2 regions of the Bacillus mesophilum genome follow, and region 1 is predicted to be linked to the other one. Evidence: predicted binding sites of a transcription regulator. Region 1 holds the regulator's gene; the other holds the start of a gene.
What was found. The regulator LexA, encoded in region 1, represses DNA repair genes until DNA is damaged. The targets are predictions, from matches to a motif close to CGAACATATGTTCG.
Positions count from the first base shown of each region.

Region 2: the regulator LexA is predicted to act here: its motif matches at 3,045-3,058, upstream of F7732_RS00580 (YolD-like family protein).

Region 1 covers NZ_WBOT01000001.1:560,201-577,158, forward strand. The annotation lists gene spoVK (stage V sporulation protein K) at 146-1,096, shown strand; gene F7732_RS02760 (trimeric intracellular cation channel family protein) at 1,456-2,058, opposite strand; gene hflX (GTPase HflX) at 2,305-3,561, shown strand; gene F7732_RS02770 (methionine gamma-lyase family protein) at 3,573-4,835, shown strand; gene F7732_RS02775 (MerR family transcriptional regulator) at 5,295-5,675, shown strand; gene glnA (type I glutamate--ammonia ligase) at 5,714-7,048, shown strand; gene F7732_RS02785 (hypothetical protein) at 7,520-7,939, shown strand; gene F7732_RS23190 (hypothetical protein) at 8,124-8,255, shown strand; gene F7732_RS02790 (DUF3139 domain-containing protein) at 8,448-8,807, shown strand; gene F7732_RS02795 (hypothetical protein) at 8,876-9,358, opposite strand; gene F7732_RS02800 (DUF378 domain-containing protein) at 9,490-9,723, opposite strand; gene ytvA (YtvA family blue-light photoreceptor) at 9,802-10,584, opposite strand; gene F7732_RS02810 (histidine phosphatase family protein) at 10,819-11,406, shown strand; gene F7732_RS02815 (hypothetical protein) at 11,403-11,714, shown strand; gene F7732_RS02820 (carboxymuconolactone decarboxylase family protein) at 11,765-12,130, opposite strand; gene F7732_RS02825 (transcriptional regulator SplA domain-containing protein) at 12,292-12,570, shown strand; gene splB (spore photoproduct lyase) at 12,554-13,582, shown strand; gene F7732_RS02835 (asparagine synthase) at 13,662-13,835, shown strand; gene F7732_RS02840 (DUF4257 domain-containing protein) at 13,867-14,154, opposite strand; gene lexA (transcriptional repressor LexA) at 14,482-15,099, opposite strand; gene yneA (cell division suppressor protein YneA) at 15,258-15,578, shown strand; gene F7732_RS02855 (YneB family resolvase-like protein) at 15,610-16,263, shown strand; gene F7732_RS02860 (DUF896 domain-containing protein) at 16,464-16,697, shown strand.
Region 2 covers NZ_WBOT01000001.1:93,730-100,591, reverse strand. The annotation lists gene F7732_RS00610 (hypothetical protein) at 1-263, opposite strand, end outside; gene F7732_RS00605 (replication-relaxation family protein) at 260-829, opposite strand; gene F7732_RS00600 (FtsK/SpoIIIE domain-containing protein) at 777-2,048, opposite strand; gene F7732_RS00595 (helix-turn-helix transcriptional regulator) at 2,314-2,511, shown strand; gene F7732_RS00590 (YolD-like family protein) at 2,547-2,786, opposite strand; gene F7732_RS00585 (hypothetical protein) at 2,789-3,007, opposite strand; gene F7732_RS00580 (YolD-like family protein) at 3,118-3,444, shown strand; gene F7732_RS00575 (YhjD family protein) at 3,447-3,815, shown strand; gene F7732_RS00570 (MAG6450 family protein) at 3,826-4,257, opposite strand; gene F7732_RS00565 (Panacea domain-containing protein) at 4,260-4,721, opposite strand; gene F7732_RS00560 (hypothetical protein) at 4,962-5,144, shown strand; gene F7732_RS00555 (hypothetical protein) at 5,660-6,205, opposite strand; gene F7732_RS00550 (N-acetylmuramoyl-L-alanine amidase family protein) at 6,345-6,862, opposite strand, start outside.

The sequences.
Region 1 (16,958 bases):
AACTATATCAGACATCACACCAAAACCTTTTCGCACGGAGGGAACTCTTTCAGGTTCAAATGTAATCTGAAATTCCTCTAATTCAGGCAATTGACCTTTACACACACAACTTACATCTGTGCCTAAGAATGAGAGGTGAAGGCATTTGGATCAGCCGATTCGCTTAAAAAATAACGGGCAAATCAGCATCGTTCTAAATTCGCAAAAAAAGAAAACATATACAAAAGAACTGCCGGATGCTCAAGCAGCACCAAAGCAGCTTCCTGCAGAGCATAGTGCGCTAAAGGAGATAGAAGAAGAACTTGGTGCATTGGTTGGCATGGAAGAGATGAAAAGATTAATAAAAGAAATTTATGCTTGGATATACATTAACAAAAAGAGAGAAGAAGCAGGTCTGAGAGCTGGAAAACAAGCACTTCATATGATGTTTAAAGGTAATCCAGGCACAGGAAAAACGACAGTAGCAAGACTGATTGGCAAACTGTTTCATAAAATGAATGTGCTATCGAAAGGGCATCTGATTGAGGCAGAAAGAGCGGATCTTGTAGGAGAATATATTGGCCATACCGCTCAGAAGACAAGGGATCTTGTTAAAAAAGCACTAGGCGGTATTTTGTTCATTGATGAAGCTTATTCACTTGGGCGCGGAGGAGAAAAGGATTTTGGAAAAGAAGCCATTGATACCCTTGTGAAACATATGGAAGACAAACAGCATGAATTTATCCTTATTTTAGCAGGTTATTCAAGGGAAATGGATTTCTTTTTAACCTTAAATCCTGGTCTGCATTCCCGTTTCCCGCTTGTTGTAGACTTTCCGGATTACAATATTGATCAGCTGATGGAAATTGCTGAGCTAATGCTGAAGGAGAAAGAATACACATTAAGTCATGAAGCGGAGAAGAAATTAAGAGAACATTTGTATGATGTGAAAAACGGATATAGTTCTAATAGTTTTTCAAATGGACGCTATGTGCGCAATGTGATTGAAAAATCAATCCGCACCCAAGCTATGCGTTTATTAATGCAAAATATTTATGACCGCCATGAACTGATAACGATCAGAAGTAATGATCTTGTGATCGAGGAAGTGAAGTAGGCGTCAGGAAATGTTAGTAATAAAAAAGACATGAGCTGATATTTTTTCACTCATGTCTTTTTCTATAGAATGAACTAACTATGGGCTGAGCAAGGTGCTCCGCTTTTCTAGTTGTCCAGCTACAGGCGCTAGGGACTCGAGGTCTTAAGCTGATCCAGTCAAAAGGTTAAAGAGCAACCTTTCACCTGGCTCATCTTAAGCTTGTCGTCCCTGGGCGAGCGCCTTCCGCTTTTCTAAGTGTCCAGCTACAGCGCCTAGCCCCTCGAGGTCTTAAGCCAATCTGTCCAGAAGGTTAAAGAACAACCATCTAGCCATCTTGTCTTAAGCTTGTCAGGGCTGAGCAAGGCGCTTCCGCATTTCTATGTTCCCAATCGTTTTGTTGGCAGCTTCCATTTATACGTATATGAAAGAACTCGCAGTGCTGTAATAATAACAAATAGTGCATACAGTTCAAAAGAATTGACTGCTATTTTCATGCCAATCGCCAATCCGCATAAAATGGCCCAAACGGCATATATCTCCGAGCGAAGAACGAGAGGTTTTCTTCTCGCCAGCACATCACGGATCATGCCTCCGCCGCTTCCTGTCAAAACAGCCGCAACTAACACAGCGCTGAGTGGATGATTCATCTCTGTCGCATATAGCGCTCCTTGAATGGCAAATGCCGATAAGCCAATCGCGTCAGTAAAATTGCCCCACCGCTGCCAATGCTTTAATAACCGATTCGGGAAAAGCATCACAGCTGTGATGGAAAGCAGGGCAATCTGAAAAAACATTCCTTGCTCCCATAAGGCTGAGACAGGTACACCGATCAGCAAATTCCGAATTGCACCGCCGCCAAAAGCTGTCACAATCCCTAATATATAAATGCCTAAAATATCATATTCTTCTTCCATCGCTACAATGGCACCGCTTACTGCAAATGCTATTGTACCGATCATACTTAAAACATCCCAAGCCATTTTCGTTCTCCTCTATGCTGTAAAATATCTCTGTGTGCAAACATATAAATTTTACCACGTATAATATGTTTTACAACTGATTTTTACAGAAAAAATGATTTTTTTATCTCGAATATAATTGCATCCAAAATTATTGCATGTTTGCCCATACTGAAGGGAATGAAAACATAAATTACATTCTGGATTAGTGAATGGAACAATAATCTGATATGATATTCACAGGATCGAAAGGAAAGAAGGAGACAGATGGAACAAAAGAATGAACGTGAAAAAGTAATCCTCGTAGGCTGCCAGACAGAAGAGGATGATTTGCATTTTACATATTCAATGGAAGAACTAGCTTCGTTGACTTCTACAGCAAAAGGTACAGTGCTTGCTGAATTAACGCAGAAAAGAGATCGGGTGCACCCTTCTACTTATATCGGCAAAGGCAAAGTTGAAGAACTTTCTGCTCTGCAGGAAGAACTGGAAGCCGATCTGATTATTTTCAATGATGAGCTTTCGCCAAGTCAGGTCCGGAATTTATCAGCCAATGTTTCAGCGCGAATTATTGATCGCTCACAGCTTATATTAGACATTTTTGCAACGCGTGCCCGCTCGCGTGAGGGGAAGCTGCAGGTCGAGCTAGCTCAGCTTCAATATTTACTTCCGCGCCTTGCTGGACAAGGAACACAGCTCTCAAGACTTGGGGGCGGAATTGGAACAAGAGGACCTGGTGAGACAAAACTGGAATCAGATCGCCGGCATATTCGCCGCAGACTTGATGATATTAAAGAGCAATTAGATTCAATCGTTAAACATCGGGAGCGGTATAGAGAACGAAGGAAGAAAAATAAAGTTTTTCAAATTGCACTGGCTGGCTACACAAATGCCGGTAAATCAACATTATTTAATCGGTTATCTGAAGCAGACTCTTTTGAAGAAAATCAGCTTTTCGCTACATTAGATCCAATGACAAGAAAAATTGTGCTGCCAAGCGGTTTTGTTGCACTGCTGACAGATACGGTTGGCTTTATACAAGATTTGCCGACAGCTTTAATCGCTGCTTTTCGATCAACCCTTGAAGAAGTGAAGGAAGCTGATCTGCTGCTTCATGTCGTTGATATGTCAAACCCGGATTACTTTCAGCATGAACAAACAGTGCAAAAGCTGATCGAAGAACTTGAGGATGAAAAAATTCCGCAAATTACGGTTTATAACAAAAGGGATGCTGTCCACCCGGATTTTGTGCCGACTTCAGGCAGAGATATGATTCAGATCAGCGCTTTAAACGGGGAAGACAGACTGCTTTTAAAACAAAAAATCGAACAGCATATGCTGCAGATGATGGAAGAATACCATGTATCTGTTCCATCAAGTGAAGGCAAGCTTCTTTCACAGCTGAAAAACGATACAGTCTTGCGCGAACTCTTTTTTAATGAAGAAACACAAGAATATATATGTAAAGGTTTTTACATGGCTGACCATCAAATAGCGGGCAGCTTAAAACAATATAAAATCTAGAGGAGAACACCATGTTTCAGCATTTATCTTTTCAAGAAAAAATTCAGCCAATCGTAAAGGAAGCTGAAGAACAAATTGCATCTGTACTAAAGAAAATCGATGAGCGGATCGACGAAAATCAATATCGCGTCTTAAAAAGTTTCCAGGATCATCAAGTCAGTGATTCACACTTTATCCCTTCTACTGGATATGGGTATGATGATCATGGCAGAGATACACTAGAAGCCATTTATGCGCAAACGTTTGGCGGGGAAGCTGGACTAGTCCGTCCGCAGATCATTTCAGGAACACACGCCATTTCAATCGCCTTATTTGGCGTACTGCGTCCTGGCGATGAGCTTTTATATATAACTGGAAAGCCATATGACACTTTAGAGGAAATCGTCGGAATTAGAGGGGATGGAGTAGGCTCGTTAAAAGACTTCGGAATCTCATATAATAGTGTTCCTCTAACTGATGAAGGAATTATTGACTATCATGCTGTTGAACAAGCGATTAGGCCTAATACGAAAATGATTGGCATTCAGCGTTCAAAAGGCTACGCAACCAGGCCATCCTTTACAATACAGCAAATCAAAGAAATGATTACTTTCGTAAAAGAGATCAAACCGGATGTTGTCGTATTTGTTGATAACTGTTATGGGGAATTTGTAGAAGAGCAGGAGCCATGCCATGTTGGAGCAGATTTAATGGCTGGCTCATTAATCAAGAACCCGGGCGGAGGTTTGGCTAAGACTGGTGGCTATATTGTAGGAAAGAAAAACTGGGTCGAGGCCTGTTCTTATAGAATGACTTCTCCAGGAATTGGCGCGGAAGCAGGAGCTTCTTTATATAGCCTGCAAGAAATGTATCAAGGCTTCTTTCTTGCTCCCCATGTTGTCGGGCAGGCGTTAAAGGGTGCAATTTTCACCTCGGCAGTTTTGGAAAAGTTCGGCATGAATGCAACGCCGAAATGGAATGAACCAAGAACTGACCTCATTCAGGCTGTCCAGTTTGATGATCCTGACAAAATGATTGCCTTTTGCCAGGCGATCCAATTTGCATCACCCATTAATTCGCATGTTACTCCATACGCAAGTTATATGCCTGGCTATGAGAACGACGTGATTATGGCAGCTGGCACATTTATTCAAGGTGCAAGCATCGAACTAACTGCGGACGGTCCTATCAGACCGCCATACGCAGCCTATGTTCAAGGCGGACTGACATACTCTCATGTGAAAATGGCTGTCTGCATTGCATTGAATCGATTGCTCGAGAAAGGTTTAATTTAATTATGAAAGGGAATGTTTGAAAGGCAGCTGCAGTGCAGCTGTCTTTTTTTCATACATATTGTGGGAAGCTTAAAGGTGAGATTAGAAAAGCGTGATGAAGGTGCCTTTCAGCATGAAATGTGAGTCTGGCGGTAAGAAAATCTCGATGAAAGTTCTATCGGTGGGGAAAATGGAGCCTGAAGGGAACTAAGTCACCGCCTAAGTGCCGGTCATCAAAAAATGGAGTCGGACAAAGAAACTAATCCCTTCACACACCATACAAAAGAAAAAAATCATAGCATAACAGTCCTAGCAGGAAATCATAATAGATAAAGAGAATGTGTTAAAATCATGTTTAATAAATTTTATGTCATAAAATATAACATATGGTTGACAGGAAATCTAACATTACATATAATAAACACATGAAATCAAATAAAGGAGGAGAGACGATTGACTGGAAGTGAAATACGTCGCTCCATGCCGCTTTTTCCAATTGGAATCGTCATGCAGCTGACTGAGCTTACAGCGCGTCAGATCCGCTATTATGAGGAACATCAGTTGATTTCTCCGGCAAGAACTGACACAAACAGAAGGCTGTATTCTTTAAACGACATTGACAAACTATTAGAAATCAAAGATTTAATTGATCAAGGCATTAATATGGCTGGCATCAAGCAGCTGTTTTTAGTGAAAGAAGATCAAACCGTTTCTGCAGAACTAAATAAGCAAGAAGAAAAAGTGAGACAGGAGTTAACGGATACTGAATTGAGAAAGCTGCTTAGAAAAGAATTGATGCAAGCTGGCCGTTTCAACCGGACTTCTACCCGCCAAGGCGATATGTCCCGCTTTTTCCATTAAAATATTAATCTTGTAATTCATTAAGGGAGGAAAAACCAGTGGCAAAGTTTACAAAAGAAGATATTACACGTATTGCAGAAGAGGAAAATGTAAAGTTTATCCGCCTGCAGTTCACTGACATTTTAGGAACTATTAAAAACGTTGAGATTCCAATTAGCCAGCTTGAAAAGGCTTTGGATAACAAAATGATGTTTGATGGATCTTCAATCGAAGGATTTGTGCGTATTGAAGAATCTGATATGAACTTATATCCTGATCTTGACACTTGGGTTGTATTCCCTTGGACAGCTGAAAAAGGAAAAGTGGCACGCCTAATTTGTGATATTTATAATCCAGACGGCACTCCTTTCGATGGAGATCCGCGCAATAACTTAAGAAGAATTTTAAGTGAAATGGAAGAGCTTGGATTCAGTGATTTTAATCTTGGACCAGAGCCTGAATTTTTCTTATTCAAATTAGATCAAGCTGGTGAACCAACTCTTGAGCTAAACGATAATGGCGGATATTTCGACCTTGCGCCAACAGACTTAGGTGAAAACTGCCGCCGTGATATCGTTCTTGAGCTTGAAGAAATGGGCTTTGAAATCGAAGCATCTCACCATGAAGTAGCACCTGGACAGCATGAAATTGATTTTAAATATGCTGATGCCTTAACAGCTTGTGACCAAATTCAAACATTCAAGCTAGTTGTTAAAACAATCGCTCGTAAGCACGGATTGCATGCTACATTCATGCCAAAACCATTATTCGGTGTAAACGGTTCTGGTATGCACTGTAACGTTTCTTTATTCAAAGATGGTAAAAACTCATTCTACGATGAAAATGGCGAATTGCAATTAAGTGAAACAGCTCGCAACTTCATCGCTGGTATTATCAAACATGCACCTAGCTTCACAGCTGTTACAAACCCAACAGTTAACTCTTACAAGCGTCTAGTGCCTGGGTATGAAGCTCCATGTTATGTTGCGTGGTCTGCTAGAAACCGTTCACCGCTAATCCGGATCCCGGCTTCACGCGGCGTAAGTACTCGTGTAGAAGTTCGCAGCGTAGATCCAGCTGCTAACCCGTACCTAGCAATGGCTGTTCTATTAAAAGCTGGATTAGATGGTGTTAAAAATAAATTAACTCCTCCAGCTCCAGTAGATCGCAACATCTACGTTATGAGCAAAGAAGAGCGCGAAGCAGAAGGCATCGTTGATCTTCCATCAACACTTGCAAGCGCACTTGATAACCTTAAAAAGGATGAAATCATGGTTGATGCTCTTGGAGAGCATATTCTTGAACACTTCCTTGAAGCAAAAGAAATTGAATGGGATATGTTCCGCACTCAAGTTCACCCATGGGAGCGCGAGCAGTACCTGCAAATGTATTAATAAGTGTGGAACCCCTTGATGCGTATAACATCAAGGGGTTTTTATTTTTGAACAATAAGTCAAATTCATATTCGCACAAATTTTCGCCGTCAAAATATGCAAAAAATCATTCCAGCCTTTTTCCAAACAAAATAGTATAGTATTACCTAAAGGATACTATTAACCTATTCTTTTATGGAATCTCAGCAAAAAAAGTATAGTTATAATTCTGTATTTGCCTTCTTCTATTTAATCCCCATACATATATCCGTTATTCCACTAAACTTTAGTTTGTTTGATTAAATCATTCGAATATGATTACTTATAAAGAAAATCATCCATCTTCAATAGAATATTATTTTAGTATAGCTGCCAAACAATGTAAAAATGACTCATTTTATTTTTGAGGCAAATTTCAAGGGGACAAGCACAGACAAAAAACTTTTAATAATAATAGTATAAAACATATTAAAAAAAGGAAGGTGATTTGTATTGAAGATTGAAAACTATATGAAAAAAAGGAGATTATGGAAGCAAAGTAAACAACCTATTTTAAGAAAGGGGAATAAAGCTTATCCTCTATCATGGAGAAATCCAATGCTATTCCCAATGCCGGAGCTTGAGGCTGAATCAGAACAACCAATTGAATTGGAGGTTGAATCAGAGCAAATACTAGATCCAGAACTAGATCCTCTTGCATGTATGACCACTGCACAACTTCGCAACTTTTTTGCTAACAACCCTGCAGGAAGTTTTGTTGAGGTAAATTATCTAGGATACAATGGCACAGTACTAAAAACAGCTAGTGGATTTATTAGCCAGTTTGATGGATTTGAGCTAGTTCTTACACCAACTGAAGCTGGTTATCCAATTGTGCGTATACCAGCAAACATCATCTGCAGTATAAATTAAACATCACTAAAAGATAACACCGAAAAAGTATAAGCTAGAAAGACACCCCGTAAATGTTAGACATTAACGGGGTGTCTTTAAGAAGAAACGCCTTTGGAGTAATTAATAGGTGGAAAATTCCAAAAAATAACCAGGATAAGTTGAATGGATTTGGAAATTGCTGTAATATTAAGGTGGTTAGGTGATGAAAAGGGGTGTTACTGTGGAATGGTTCTACCTTGTTCTAATTGTTCTAACGACAGGATTTGGTCTTTGGGGATTGGTTTCTAGAGAAAAGTGGCTGAAAAAACAAGCTGATAAGGTTAAAGACCAATAATATTTCGTACAAATTTTTTAAAAGCCTAGATAATGTTTTATTCGCAGCTCTTTTCAAAATGTAAAAATTTTAAGTCGACCCCAATACAGTTGCTGTTTTATGGGGTCTTTACTATTGTTTAATAATCATATAAAGTACCTAAGCTTTTAAAGGATTCACAAGGGTACTAATTGATTTAAATGGGAGGCTGTAATGAATCAAACAAATCAGCTAAGTACAAAAGTCAAAATAGTTTTGCTGTTTTTTGCCTTTTTAGCTAGTCTTATAATCCTTGCTGCAGCCTTGATCGCTTATAACATCTACACTGAGCACAACGAATTAGATGAATTGCAGGTAAGTGTTGAAGAATATGTCACTTCAAAATATAGTGATGCAAAAATAGAAGAAGTTAGCGCAGAAACATCGCTTAAAGGCGAACAGCTTGCATATGTTGTATTAGAGGATGAACCAAACTCTACTTATATTTATGGAGAAGGAACAAGCGGAATCATGCAGCTTGGACCTAATCCGGCAGAAGGTGAGAAGGAGAATTATAAATATCTAGAGAATTAAGTCCAATTTGTAATTATGGCTTTATTTTCATTTAGAAATCTTTATACAATTCATGAAGAGTACTTAAGTCATAAATATAAATTATTCTGATCATGCTCAGACACCCAAGTGTTAACAGATATCTCTTTTGGAAGGATCTTTTTAATTTCTTCTAATGTGGATGTATCTAATTTATAGCCTATAAATTCAGTTCCATAATGCTCTGCATTAAAGGTAGAATGACCTTGTTTGCTAAGAAATACGGAAAACCATTTCAATCTTTTAGAAGGTGTCAAATAGTCTGATATTAAATACTTTTTCACTTGTTCAGTAAGTTTTCCTGAAAAGATTGACATGCTGTTTTCAACTTTTAATGTTAGTTCGGTGCTAAGCTCTTTGTATAGTTCGTCTAATACATCCTGATCCGAGCTCCAGCAATGTATTTGGATTTCATCGTTTTTGTTTAAGAAAACAGACATCAGCGGTTTCCAATAGCTATAATCATAAGATATTCTTTCATCTAAGACATTAAATTCGATGGTATTGACTTCAAAATGTATATTAATAGACATGTTATAAACTCCTTTAAGCAGATAATAGGAGTTTAACAAGAAATAGACAATTATGATAGTCCTTGTGATTGTATATGTTCTTTTTAGAATCAGAAAAAACCGAGCCGGAAATTCCGACTCGGTTCTTTCTATTAATGATTCGTTCGATATGAACGATTTGTTTCTTCTGCTGTTACTGGCTTAAACAAAAGCCCAATGGACACTAAACCAGCTATTCCGACTAATCCATATACAATGCGTGAAGCTATGGCTTCTTGTCCGCCAAAGATTGAAGCAACGAGGTCGAACTGGAAGAAACCAACGAGCCCCCAATTGACAGCTCCGATAATTACGAGTACTAATGCAATTTTTTGTAAGACTGACATGGTTTTGCCTCCTTTTATCATGTGTAGTATATGCTTACTATTTATATACACTTATAAAAGAAAGATAAACATGTTTCATTATACGGAAAGATTTGCCAATGCGCTTTTAATATCTTTATAGACTTTAATCTTCCTTAACTGTTCGATATATGTTTGGGTGGAAACTGCCATATTAGGTGAAAATCCAGTAAGAACAAGCTCAATACCGAGCAGGTTAAGCATTTTATGTATATTTCCAATATTGATTCCGAATTGATCATCAAAAAAGGCGAGTCCTGATAAATCAATGATAACAATTTGATTATGTCTAATGATTTCTGAAGCTGAAATCTCTTTATATAAGACTTCAACTCTCTCAAATGTGAGGGAACCGATTAGAGGGATAACCGAAATGGAGTTTGTAATTGGTACAATAGGAGTGGAAAGTCTTTGCACTTCTTTAAGTGTGTCTTCCAGCTCCAGCTTGGTTTCATATTGTTCAGTTACATCTTTTTGCACGCCAATAAAAAAGGTGCGATCTGTATCTTCTATATAAATAGGATCAATAATTAATTCATTACGAAACGGTGTACCATCCTTACGGTAATTGATAAGCTCTACATGAATGGATTTTTTTTCTTTGATGCCCTGAGAAATAGAGTGAACAACTGCTCGTTCTGTATCCGGTCCCTGCAGAAAGCGGCAATTTTTTCCGAGAACATCCTCTTCATTGTAGCCAGTAAGGTTTGTAAAGCCTTTATTAATATAGACAATTGGATTATCGTCTTTTTCTGGATCAGTGATTACCACCCCGACATTTGTTGCATCTAAAGCTTGTTTAAGAAATGGAGTAAAAATGTCATTCATTTGTTCCCTAATCACTAAAGCTTTCTCCCCTTTCATCAAATTGAAAATTGCATATTCCTATTAAAACATACATTGTCATTAAAATATAGCAGAGGCTTTTACACTGCTTTTTCATATATTTAGAAAATGAACAAATTATTATGAACTAATTTATGCTAAAATTATATGAAGATTTTATTGATCGTTTTATAAACCAACATTAAATTAAAAAGAATGGTTACATGAGAAGATAAATGAGGAGATGGTTTTTTGACTGTACTTTGTATCGTTAGGCACGGACAGACAGATTGGAATGCAGAAGGTAAATTACAAGGAAGCACGGACATCCCTTTAAATATGAATGGAGTGAAACAGGCTGAGCTTTGTGCTGCCTATTTAAAGCAAGATAAGTGGGACATTATTCTAACTAGTCCGCTTTCAAGAGCAAAGAAAACAGCTGAAATCATTCAGAATCAAGTAGGAGTTCCATTAAAAGTAATGGAGGATTTTACGGAGAGGCATTTTGGTAAAGCTGAAGGTATGACACCGGAGAAGCGTCAGCGGCATTTTCCGGATAAGAATTATACAGATATGGAAACAGTGGAGGAGTTAACCACTCGACTGCAGGAAGGACTAACGAGAATCAGCAGGGAATATCCAAATCAGAAAGTTTTGCTTGTGGCGCATGGCGCAGTCATTCATGCAATCCTAGCTGCAAACGCTTTAGATGCTGAGCTATTTAATCAAATTCGTTTAGAAAATGCTTGCCTAAATAATATGACTTTTAAAGAAGATAAATGGTCCATCAATGATTATAATGTGATCCATCATTTGCAGGAAAGAGAGGAAAAGCAATGAAAACCTCGACGATTTTAAAGTGGATCACTGGTGGTTTTGAAGCGGCACTGGGCATTCCTATCTTGGGAGGATTGTTTATTTTAAGTACAGCATGGACACCGTTATTTGTCATGCTAGTACTCCATATTGTGACACTTGTATTCAGTTCGAATGAAGGCGAAAAGAAACATGGCAGCATTTTAGGCATTGTCACCTCTGTTGTAGGGCTTATCCCTGTAGTAGGAATGGTTATGCATATCATTACTGCTATTTTGCTGATGATTGATGCAGCAAAGTCGAACAAAAAGGCAGAAATAGAAGAGTTTTAAGTGAACGAGCCACCGTCAGCAGTGGCTCGTTTTCTATTAGGCGCAATCACTTATTGAGAAAGATTATTTAAGTCATTGATGCAATCTTGAACAAGCGTGACTGCCTGACTCATAGCAGCACCGCCGCCAAATGCCGCTGTAACACCAATGGCTTCATAGATTTCCTGTTCACTGCACCCTTGGTCCAGACACCCTTTTGTATGATAAATGATGCAATATTCATCTTGAGAGTAAAGGCTGATCCCCAGAGCGATTAATTGTTTATCTTTCTGAGATAAAGTTCCCTCGCGAAAACATTCCTCAGTAAAAGCATTAAAGTGAGAAGCAAGCTCAGGCATCTTTTTTGTAAATGTTCCAAGTCCCTCTTTATAATGCAGCAATGCTGACTCTGTTTGGTTAGACGCATGTAAATCCATGAGATTCATCTCCATTCCAATTTATTTAGCATCGTTAGTATAAACCATTGCCATCATCCTTACCCGAAAGGTTATTAGAAACTATTTCCACTATATAGAAATCATAATTTGCTGTGTTGATCGGCAAAATGAGTGTATACATTTCGAAAGTGGTGATTAATGTGGAATACAGCCAAAATAGTAATGAATACCAAGCTGGTGACATTGTTTATATTTTTTATCGCAATCCGCACACACAGGATGTGGCAAACATTCAGGAAGCTGCTGTTGTCAATAATCCTGAAGATCCTCAATCTCTAGCTGTCTTTGTATATGAAACGTTTTATCCGCTGACAAATGAAATGGCGGTATATTCTACACCTCAAGAAGCCGAGGCTGCTTATCAGGAATACTTTGGAAACATAGATGGAGGAAATGGATTATATGATGAGACCTTTTAAGCCGCAGCTCGTTTATTTTGAGCCAAATGCACTTGATTATCCTTTAGGAGAAACTTTATACGATCGGTTTAAGGAAATGGGTCTGGATATCCGTTATACAACATCCCATAATCAAATCCGCAATTTACCGGGAGAGAATGATTTTCAAAAGTACAGAGTGGCGAAATCCACATTAGTGGTTGGTATTAGGAAAACCTTAAAGTTTGATACCTCGAAACCTTCTGCGGAATATGCCATTCCATTTGCCACTGGCTGTATGGGACATTGCCATTATTGCTATCTGCAGACGACGATGGGAAGCAAGCCATATATTCGAACTTATGTCAATGTGGATGAAATCTTGGATGCAGCAGATAAGTATATGGAAGAAAGATCACCAGAGATTACACGGTTTGAAGCATCCTGTACATCAGATATTGTTGGAATTGATCATCTGACACATAGTTTAAAAAGAGCTATTGAACATTTCGGCAAGTCCGAACACGGAAAACTTCGCTTTGTTACAAAATTTCATCATGTTGATCATCTGCTCGATGCAGAGCACAACGGAAAAACCCGGTTTCGTTTTAGCGTGAATGCCGATTATGTTATTAAAAATTTTGAGCCTGGCACATCACCGCTGGCAAAGAGAATTGAAGCAGCAGGGAAAGTAGCTAGAGCAGGCTATCCTCTAGGATTTATCGTTGCGCCAATTTATCTGCATGAAGGATGGCAGGACGGATATTACCATATGTTTGAACGCCTTCATGATGAATTACCTGAGGATGCGAAAAAGGATATTACATTTGAATTTATCCAGCACCGCTTCACCAAGCCAGCAAAAAAGGTGATTCAGAAAAACTACCCAATGACAAAGCTGGAGTTAGATGAGGAAAAACGACGCTATAAATGGGGAAAATACGGAATAGGCAAGTATATTTATCAGAAAGACGAACAAGAGGAAATCCAAAAAAGCTTATACGCTTATATGGAGAAATTTTTTCCTAATGCAAAATTGGAGTATTTTACATGAGTGATTAAAGATAAGAAAGCCGATACTATCTTTGGGTGAAAGAAATAACGCCTACTAACATCGATGTGGAGGGAAATACATGAACATTCGTGAAGGTATGATTCCAACTGCACTAGGTACGGCTGTAACAGCAACTGGATATGCACTTAAGCAAAAGCGTGGCAGCAACAAAATGATGGCTAACACATTATTTGGATTTGGACTTGCACACGTGGTTTTAGGTGTTATTGACCTGGTAGAGCATCGACGTTAGAAAGGATGAGGCGTGCAAAAGACTTGCACGCCTATTCTTTTTTCTCTCGCATCTTTAATAAGTCCAATCCTTTTAGGATAGCCTCTCCGCCTAGTCCAGCGATCATGGCAGTAACAATAACTGCTATGACAGATTCAGGATTTGCAGATAAGACCACTAGTACAGCTGCTAATGCCCCCATAATAACATCTTCAAAAAATCCCAGATAGATAAATCGTTTTGTTTTGCGCGGCTTGATCAGCTTGCCGTTTTTTTGAATATGTGCAGCTACACCGACAAATGCACCGATACAGAAAGACAGTAACATGTTCAATAACATAGCCCTTCACACTCCTAAATCCGAGATTTTTTGAAGCGACCTTAGTTAGAATCATGTTGTATTACCAGTATATAGGAATTTTCCAAAAATAGCATGGTTAATTATATCGAATTTTCAGATAACTATATAGGTGATGCGGCATATATATTGAACCTCACGTATAGAACGAAAGTTCGGTTTGGTGATTTTTATATCGTGGCAATGAATAAAGGCTATTGACGGGCCAGAATCAACGATAAAAATAGTTCAAATAACTATATTTGTTTAATTCCTTTTTGCTGATAAAAGAAAAAGCATGCAGGTATTCTGCATGCTCTGTTTGCCATATTAATGCATTTGGCGATAAACACCAGTAACTTTTCCTAAAATTGAAACATGGCGGAGGATGATTGGTTCCATAGTTGAATTTTCTGGCTGAAGCCGGAAGTAGTCTTTTTCTTTGAAGAAACGCTTAACAGTAGCCTCGTCATCTTCAGTCATTGCGACAACAATATCACCATTATTAGCAGTGCTTTGCTGTTTAACTACAACATAGTCACCATCTAAAATGCCGGCTTCTATCATACTATCACCCATAATCTCCAGCATGAAAACATGCTCATCTGGTGGCGCAAGACGCTCTGGAAGAGGAAAGTACTCTTCGACATTTTCGATTGCAGTAATAGGCTGCCCGGCAGTAACTTTTCCGACAATAGGTACGTTAATCGTATTTACCTTCGGGATATGAGTTTCTTCAAGATCCAATATTTCAATTGCCCTAGGCTTTGTAGGATCCCTTCTAATTAATCCCTTGCTTTCAAGTCTGGCTAAATGGCCATGCACTGTAGAACTGGAAGCAAGTCCAACAGCTTCCCCAATCTCTCTTACAGAAGGCGGATACCCTTTTTGTCGGACCTCATCTTTAATAAATTCCAAAATATCCTGCTGTCTTTTTGATAGTTTCAAATTGGATCACGCACCCTTTATTAATATCTTGTCCTTATTATACCATTCTTTTAAAACACATACAAACATAAGTTCGAATTTTATGTTGACCAAAACAAATGTTCGTATTATAATAATCGTAACAAATACGAACATACATTCTTTATGAGGTGAAGGCTATGAAAAAATTGTGGAATTCTTATTGCTATGCTATTATTCTTGTATTTTTAAGTATTACAGGCTCACTTATTCTTTCTTTTCAATTAGAAGATCAGGAAGACGATCAATATATGATGGTAACTGTTAATGAAAATGACTCTCTATGGGGGATTGCTGAACAATTTGCAGAGGAACATCATTTTTCTACTGCTGAATTTGTTCAATGGATGGAAACTCATAATGGCATTACAAATGGAAAAATTCATCCTGGTGATACTGTTTCGATTCCAGTAAAAGCTGATGAAGATCAATATATAACAGAATTGGCCAGCCGTGAATAGGAACAGGAACTAATAGAAGAAGGTGCAATACATGAATGCAATTATTTACTGCCGTGTCAGTACAAATAAAGATACTCAGGAATCCTCTTTGCAGAGGCAGGAAGAGGAATTGCTTCATCTGGCAAGTAAGAACGGATTTCTTCCAGCTAGAATTATAAAAGAAAAGGCAAGCGGATATGACCTTGAGCGAGAAGGAATTCTTGAATTGCTATCGCTAATCAAAGAAAAGGATATTCAGGCAGTCTTAATCCAGGATGAAACAAGGCTGGGCAGGGGGAATGCCAAAATAGCCATTCTTCATTGTATTCTGAAAGAGGACATCAAGTTATTTAGCGTTTCGCATAACGGGGAATTACAGCTTTCAGAATCAGACTCAATGGTACTGAAGATAGTGGGAATGGTTGAGGAATATCAACGAAAGCTGCATAATGTGAAAATTAAACGCGGAATGCAAAGAGCGGTCGAAAAAGGATATCAGCCCCAAAAAAACTTAGCTAACCAAGGTGAAAACGCTGGAAGAGAACGTATTGAAGTGCCAATATCTGAAATTGTCCGTTTACGTAAAAATGAGTTAACTTTTTCTGAAATCGCGGCAACCTTAAGAGGGTTTGGTTATAACATATCAAAAGCTACCGTACATAGGCGTTATCAGGAATATATAGATAAACTTAATACTGAACAATAAATCTCTAGATATTCAATTTGTCCAGCAATAGAGTAAACATTTGCATAGTATGGACTGGACTTTTCGGAAAAAGCCGTTAATCCATGTTTTTTTCACTTTAGAAGCTTCTTTATATACGAATAAGACTTCATCCTTGTCAATTTAACTATTTTCTAATAAAATGACATTTATGCTAAAGAAATAGTAAAGGAGCTGTCCATATGCTGCCAAAGGACAAACTCGCCCGCATAAATGCTCTAGCAAATAAGGCGAAAACAACTGGTTTAACGGAAGCAGAAGCAAAGGAGCAATCAGCTTTGCGCAAAGAATATTTGCAGACTTTCCGATCTTCCATGTTTAATACACTCAAGAGCGTAACAATCATAGATCCAGAAGGAAATGATGTAACACCTGAGAAACTAAAGCAGGAAAAGAACAACAACAAACTACATTAAATTGCTTAAAAAGTATGGGTTTATTTATACTATTCACATATGAAAAGAAGGAATACACCAGCTATGGCATGTGTTCCTTCTTTTCATTCTATTAAATTGTTGGCGTTGTCATTTTATTAAAGTAATTGATGAACATTTGTCTTTCCTGTTACATAATGCAAGTTTTAATGTGACAAAATAGGAAATATCATGTGTTTTTGGTTTCTATGAGTTGTCTTACCTCTCGAATGTCTATATATTAAAAGAGAAGATATTTTTCTC
Region 2 (6,862 bases), 470 kb from region 1:
ACAGGAAAACTAAGGGCTAACATTAAATCAATTAATGGATTCAAAGCATGAGCAATAACTTCTAAAGTTTTTTCACCAATAAATTGAGTTGCTGCAACAGGCACTGCTTCAGGAGTAGCTGCAAACGCTGGCTTAGCTGCTATTAAAGGGAATGCTATAGATGTGCCTATCCTTCTTGCTAATTGCCCATATTTCTTCTTAGGCTTTTCTTTCTTATAGCTGCCCGTCATAAATGCACTGATCGACATAGTTTGTGTTTTCACTTCAAATCCTCCCTTAAATAAACTTTATATTTTAACCCTTCACATAGCTGTTCTAATTTGTTCTTCCTAAAATCCGTTGTAGTTACCCAGATAAGCACAAATTGTGGATTATAAGTGGATAACTTCTTGTATTTCTTTATTTTTTGAATGTTTTGGGACATTGTTTGTTTGTAGTCAATTTCAACAAAGTGGTGGAGTTTATTGGAGATAAAGGCTGCATCTGCTATAAGGGATATGTCGTTAATGGTTATTTTTACTTCATTCTGCCAGCTGATTGGGCGGCCGCATACGATGTACAGATCGTTTCTCATTAGATAATGATTTACTTGAGCTGTCTTTTTGCGCACTTTCTCAGACAGCACCATTTCACGACCTGCTGAATTTAAATAGTAAACCTTCACTTTATTTTCCAAGAAGTGAGACAAGTATTCTTCCATGCCACTTAGGATCCGCTGGGCATTTCGCTCTTGACCAAGGCGGTGCATGCGCTGCAGTTGTTCCCTTGATAGGTAATCACATTTCTTCAAGCTTAAAAGTATTTCCTCTATTCGTTTCTGATTTTTCAATGGTTGGCGACTCCTCTCTTGGTCTAATGTTTATATAAGGCTCAATTTTCTTTTGTATTTCTTTATTGCTGATAAATGGCGTCTGCACGACTTGTGTTTTGACGTTTTTATAAATGCCGCGACCAGGTATCATTGGTAAAGATTCAGCTCCAGTTTGACCAAGCGCAGTATTAGATGCTGTAGCATCATCAAGTACATAACAAAGCCGCACAGGAATATTTCTCTTAGTCTGCTGTGGGATGGATTGGCTGGATGGATACTGGGTCCCGTAGACCAAATAGTACCCAGCTCCCCTGCCTTTTCTTGCTATATCCGTTACAACCTCCATCGCGGCCGAATCATCTGCTATGTCAGCTGCTTCATCGATTATGATAAAATGCCGATCTTTTATGCCAGATTCCTTTATATCTTCAGACCCTAGGTCAACAATTTCTTTATATGTGATATCCATTTGGCTCTGTATTTCTTTTAAAATCCCCTTGGCTGCTGCCGGCTCCCGAGTGAAATTTTTCGTTTGTTTTAGATCCTTGTAACGTTGAAAAGCAGATCCACCTTTTAAATCAATTAAGTGCAGATGAACATTTTCAGGCTGCTGGCAGATTAGAGTTGTAACTATAAGTTTTAATAGCACGCTCTTGCCAAAACCGGTTGATCCAGCAACAATTAAATGTTTGTGCTCATCAAAATCATGCCGCACAATAGAAGATCTTGTTTTTCCGACTGGAACGGACCAGGTATTCTTTTTAAGGTAAGATTCATTCCATTCATATTTGCTCTGTAACCCCTCGCTAAATATACGAATTCGCAGCATGCCGTCAAATTCAATGTCAATTTCCTTCTGAGATTTTGTACTGGTTAATAACTCCTTTAATTGTTTGAGTAATGTTTTATCAAGCTTGAGGTTCAGAATGTCGGAAAACTGGAGTTGAAAGGTTTTTTCCTTAATGTTCAAGCCATCCTCCAATACATTTTTCTTCGCAATTACTTCTTCTGATGACATTCCTAACGGTAGCTGATAAACATACTCCATTCCTCCATCAATTCTCCTTTTGCGCTGAAGCCGAATAGTTTTTACTTTGCCATCCTCTCTGATCGTCATGCCAGCGTTGTTAAAAATTCTTTGGATTTTATCTGCATCATTGGATATGCCAGTCTTTTTTAAATATGAATAACCAGCTAAACCACCCATTAAAGTTGAAGTAAGAATTTCAAAAATCAACGCCACCCCTCCTTTTAGTATTACGTAGTAATAGTTGCAAGGTAAACGAATAACAAAATACTGAAGAAATCCTTGGTAATACTAGCATTTTTGATGTCGGGTTACTGTGCACATAGAGAATTTTAAAACGACTGCAATTAGCGAATGTAAAACCGTATATCTTGCTGAATGGTAATAGATATGTGATTAAATGTTTGTCCTAACACACAAAAATTTAGAGGACAAGCATATTTTTTGAAGAATTTATAAAGCGAGGTGATTTTTCATGGAAACTAAGCTGCAGAAATATCATAAAGAGACGGGGATTAAGCAAGCCTTTATCGCTCAAAAAGTGAACCTAACACCAGGCGCATACAGTAAAATTGTTCGTGGAGAATCAATGCCTACGCTGCCAGTTGCTATCAAAATAGCCAGATTGCTTAATAAAACAGTGGAAAGTTTATGGGGAGATTTAGTGGAATAAAAAAGCTCTTCTCAAATGAGAGGAGCTTTACTTGTTTATAGTATAGAAACCTTCATTATGTCCATAAACGGGACTTTAGTAATCTCGGTGTTTTTTTCAATGTGAATTAACTTTGTGCGACTATCCATCTTTACTATATTCCCTTGAACAGGTTCTTTTTCCCAAACAATCAAGTGTACTTCTGATTTCTCAGTATGTGCCTCTGTAAGTGAATTACCAATCTCCTCTAGTTCAAATTCGTCTCTAGTTGGTCTTTTTTTCTTTACTTTAGCCATTTTTAAGCTCCTCTCCTCATTTTACGTGTTGGTGCGATCGATAAAGTGTTATTCAATTTAAATGTACGCTGCTGCCGTCGAATGAAACAATAAGCACGAAAAGAATCTTCATTAACAGTTAAAACCTTGATTTTTCGCTGACTGATATTCCCTTTGTTGTCCTGGTAAATCATTTCTAATTCTTCACCAGTTTCTGCAGCTCTCTTCAATAACCCTTTCATCGATCATACCTCCTTTGTTGTTACCATTAATTATATACGAACTTTTGTTCGTTTTCAATTGAATGAAGAACTAACGTTCGCATATAATATTGGTTAAAGGAGATGGGAATATGTTGCGTGATCGTGGTCTTAAAAAGTGGCAGGGATTTTTCATGCATGAGCACACTGGCTTACTAAAAACCACTGCCAAGGAAGAAGAAAAGCAGGATAAGCCGCAACTGGACGAACAAGAACTTGAGGAAATAGGCATTATTGTTATGGAATCGCTGAATTACACACTAGAAATAAAGATTACTGTATGGCAAGAAGGATATTTTAATGATCACATTGGAATCGTTGGCAAGGTTGATTATTTAATGAAGTATATAATTTTGGAGAAAGACGATGATAATATCCGCATAATGATTGTTGATATTACAGCTGTTGAGAGGTTATAGGCATGACAAGGATTCCAGAGGAAGATCGAGATTTAATTGAGAAGGCAATGTATCTGCCAATGGTTGTTGTAATTCTCGAAAAAGATTTTAAGGTGATTGAAAAAGCTCCTTTTAAGCTTCGACAACCATATCTAGATCTGGTGGATGAAACACTTAGGGCGGTGCAACGGGATTTAAAAGGAGTTAAGGATCAAATGAGGAAAAAACAAATGAAGGTGCAGCAGACTTCCCATGATGAGTCTTTTACGCAATTTAGCTTCATCTGGAAGGGTTATGAGGAAAAACACAACTATTTCAATCCAGCTATACGTAACAGAGTTGAAGCATTATTGAACTATTATTTGAAAAAAATAAAAACCCCTCTCACTTGAGAAGGGTTTTTTAAGCTGGACAAACAGAGTGTGTGGGGTCAAACCAAATCACATAAAAGGTGGCACGATTTTGGAATCCCCATAACCTATGGCCATCAGAAACTCTCATTTCAAATATTTCCTCTTCCTCTGAAACACTTGCAGGTAAAGAATATGCAAGACTATAGGTAGGAATCTTTTTCATTTTTATTCCATCGCTATTTCTAATTTGAGACCAAGTCATACAAGAAATTCTTTTTAGGAACTTAGAAAGTTGCTTTAAGTCTTGTTTGCCAAGATCTTGTAATTGACAGTTTTTTTCACATAGATGCAAAAAAGAAATAGTCGGGTTCTCATTAATTGTAGATACCAGCACTTCGGGTTCAGGTATTCTAGTACTGCCTTTTCTGCTTTTTGTTGTGGGTTCTTTAATTCGTTTTCTTTTATCCTTTTTCCCAGCCATTATTAATCCTCTAATTGATCCCTGTAATAAATCTTCATATGGTTGACATCTATAATATTATTACATCGTTCAGTAGGATCGTAGCCATCCCTTGCATCTATCCATGGATCTTCTTGGTGCGTGAGCTCTTCTAAGAATTTCCCATCATACTTTCCGTAGATTTCCCAGATCTCTTCTAAATGATCGAGTTGTTCTTGGGTAAAGATAGAATCTTCGAATTCTGTTACTGGTCGTAAACTTTGCCATTGATGATCTCTATATTTCTGAAAAAGGTCAGGACACACCGGTCCGTGTACCCAGGCTTCAAAGCGCTCATTAAATAATTTATTGTCCTCCAAAGCAAGATACCACGCTTGTGCATAGTAACATAACTTTTGTAACTTTAAATGAGTAATTGAGCTACCCAGTTCGGTTTTAACTCGATTTAGGAAGAAGTCAGCAACATTAAATACAGTAATTGCCATGTTATCACTCCCTTGTATTACCGTGTATTTAATTGCACTATATCATAAAAAATGATTATTGTTGCAACATTATTTATTGAAAATATAATATTATTTTTTCCAATTCTATATATTGATTCCAATTTTGTTTTTATAACTAAATGTTGATTTATTATATTTATTTTAATAATTCTATTCATAATTTTGTCACAAGGGATATTCTCCTATTTGTCTAATTAATTGGTAAAAGGAGGGATTAAATTGAAAACACCAGTTACTTTTGAAGCGAATGGATTTAAGTATGTAATAATTGCTACTAATAATCGTGTGGAAGTATCAGCGCACAGACACAACAGTGGATTTATTGGCAGAGGGAAGACTTTTCATGAGGCACTATCGAATTTAAACGAAGCAATGGAAAAAGCAGCCCCTCTCAGCGATTGAGAAGGGCTTCTTGGTGTGGAGTCATGATGTAAGAGTACTATTCCTTTTTTCCTTCAATATATCCGCAATCTAGGGAAACAAACGCAGGTCTTAAACCACCTCTAATTAACAATTACTTATTGAAATATTCCTCTCCCCAGATATGGTCAAATAAATATACCCAGATAATAATATATATAATAATAATTATTAAAATAAGATAAAATAACTGTGAAAAATTCCTCATTTTGTAAAAACATTTCCACCTAAGCATTTATAATTCTATACTATGTTATAATTATTAAAAATGAGAAAAGGAGTTTTCGATTTGTTTAAACGCCCTCTTTTACTCTTCGTCCTGCTTTTTCCAGCATTTTCTTTATTGGATTACTTTAAAAGTAACGATCCTCAACTTACGGAAAATTTAATTCGAACAGTGATTTTTGTTATCTTATATGAATTAGTTATGTGGATTATTAAAATTACTAAACCAAACAAAAAAAAGACTTCTACTGATCAGTAGAAGTCTTTTTTTGTTAACCATGCTCTATCATACAACCTATAAACATTGTAGCTAGGGTAACCCCTGTTCCTACTACACTGCCTCTAAAACCAGCACTAATAATTTTTTTTGCTGCTGTTGTATACTGCTTATCTAAAATTGCATCTACAATACCAGCTAAAGCGGCCCCAGTAACAAGAGGTCCAAAGTTATCAACAATTCCTTCATTTACACACTTGTTCATATTGTCATGATACTCAGTATGATGCATAGGTTGAATAATATTACTATCTTTAGTTTGACAAGACGCAATAATCTCATCTTCTAATCCAGCAAATTCTTCTATATCCCCAAATTCTTCTCTTAGTTTTTCTACATCAATACCTACAGTGTTTCCATACTCATCCTTAATTACTGCTTCTTCATAAACAACTTTTAAAACATTTGCTAATTCTTCTACATCTTCTTCATTAACTTGTTGTTCATTAGCTAAAGACACGGAGGGAAAGATAGTTGCCAATCCAAAAAACATTACCAATGCCAAAATCATCTGCCTGCCCATAAACTTGTTTCTAATCATAATATCACTCCTAAAAAAAATTAAGGATTTATTACCCTTATTTGTAAGTAATTTGACAAAAATACTAAAACTCCTCCAAATTTTTGGAAAAAATTTTATATTTTTTAAAACTATACTTTTGTACTACTAATTTATCACCCTATTTACCTTGAATAAATCCACGATCCACGGCTACATATAATAAACCTACTGCATCAGAGATTGTTAGTTCACCATCTCTTTGTTTATCTCTCCATTCCTTAGAGAGCGCTGGATCCTTCTGCTCGAACCTGCTTAAGACTGTGGAAACTGAATTTTTTATTGTTTGACTCGTAGGATTAAACGGCTGTGACATGATATCATCCTCCTGTTTTTGAGAGTTAGATTTTTCACTTTGCTTGAGCTTCAAACCAAAAGCAGTAACTAATCCATTTACATGGCCGCGAGCAATTGCATCTAAGAATTTATCATTTTTAAGCAATTTTGCATCTGCAGCACGGTCAATGAATAAGTTTTCAGTTAAAACTCCCGGCATATTGGACTCCCTTAACATGTGGAAATTTGCTGACTTTGCCCCACGGTCGAATACGTTATAATCTTTAATCTCAACCATTACACTACCGTGGATAGCTCTTTGAACCTTTGCTGTTCTACTGGAAACAGAAACTTTGTTGAATC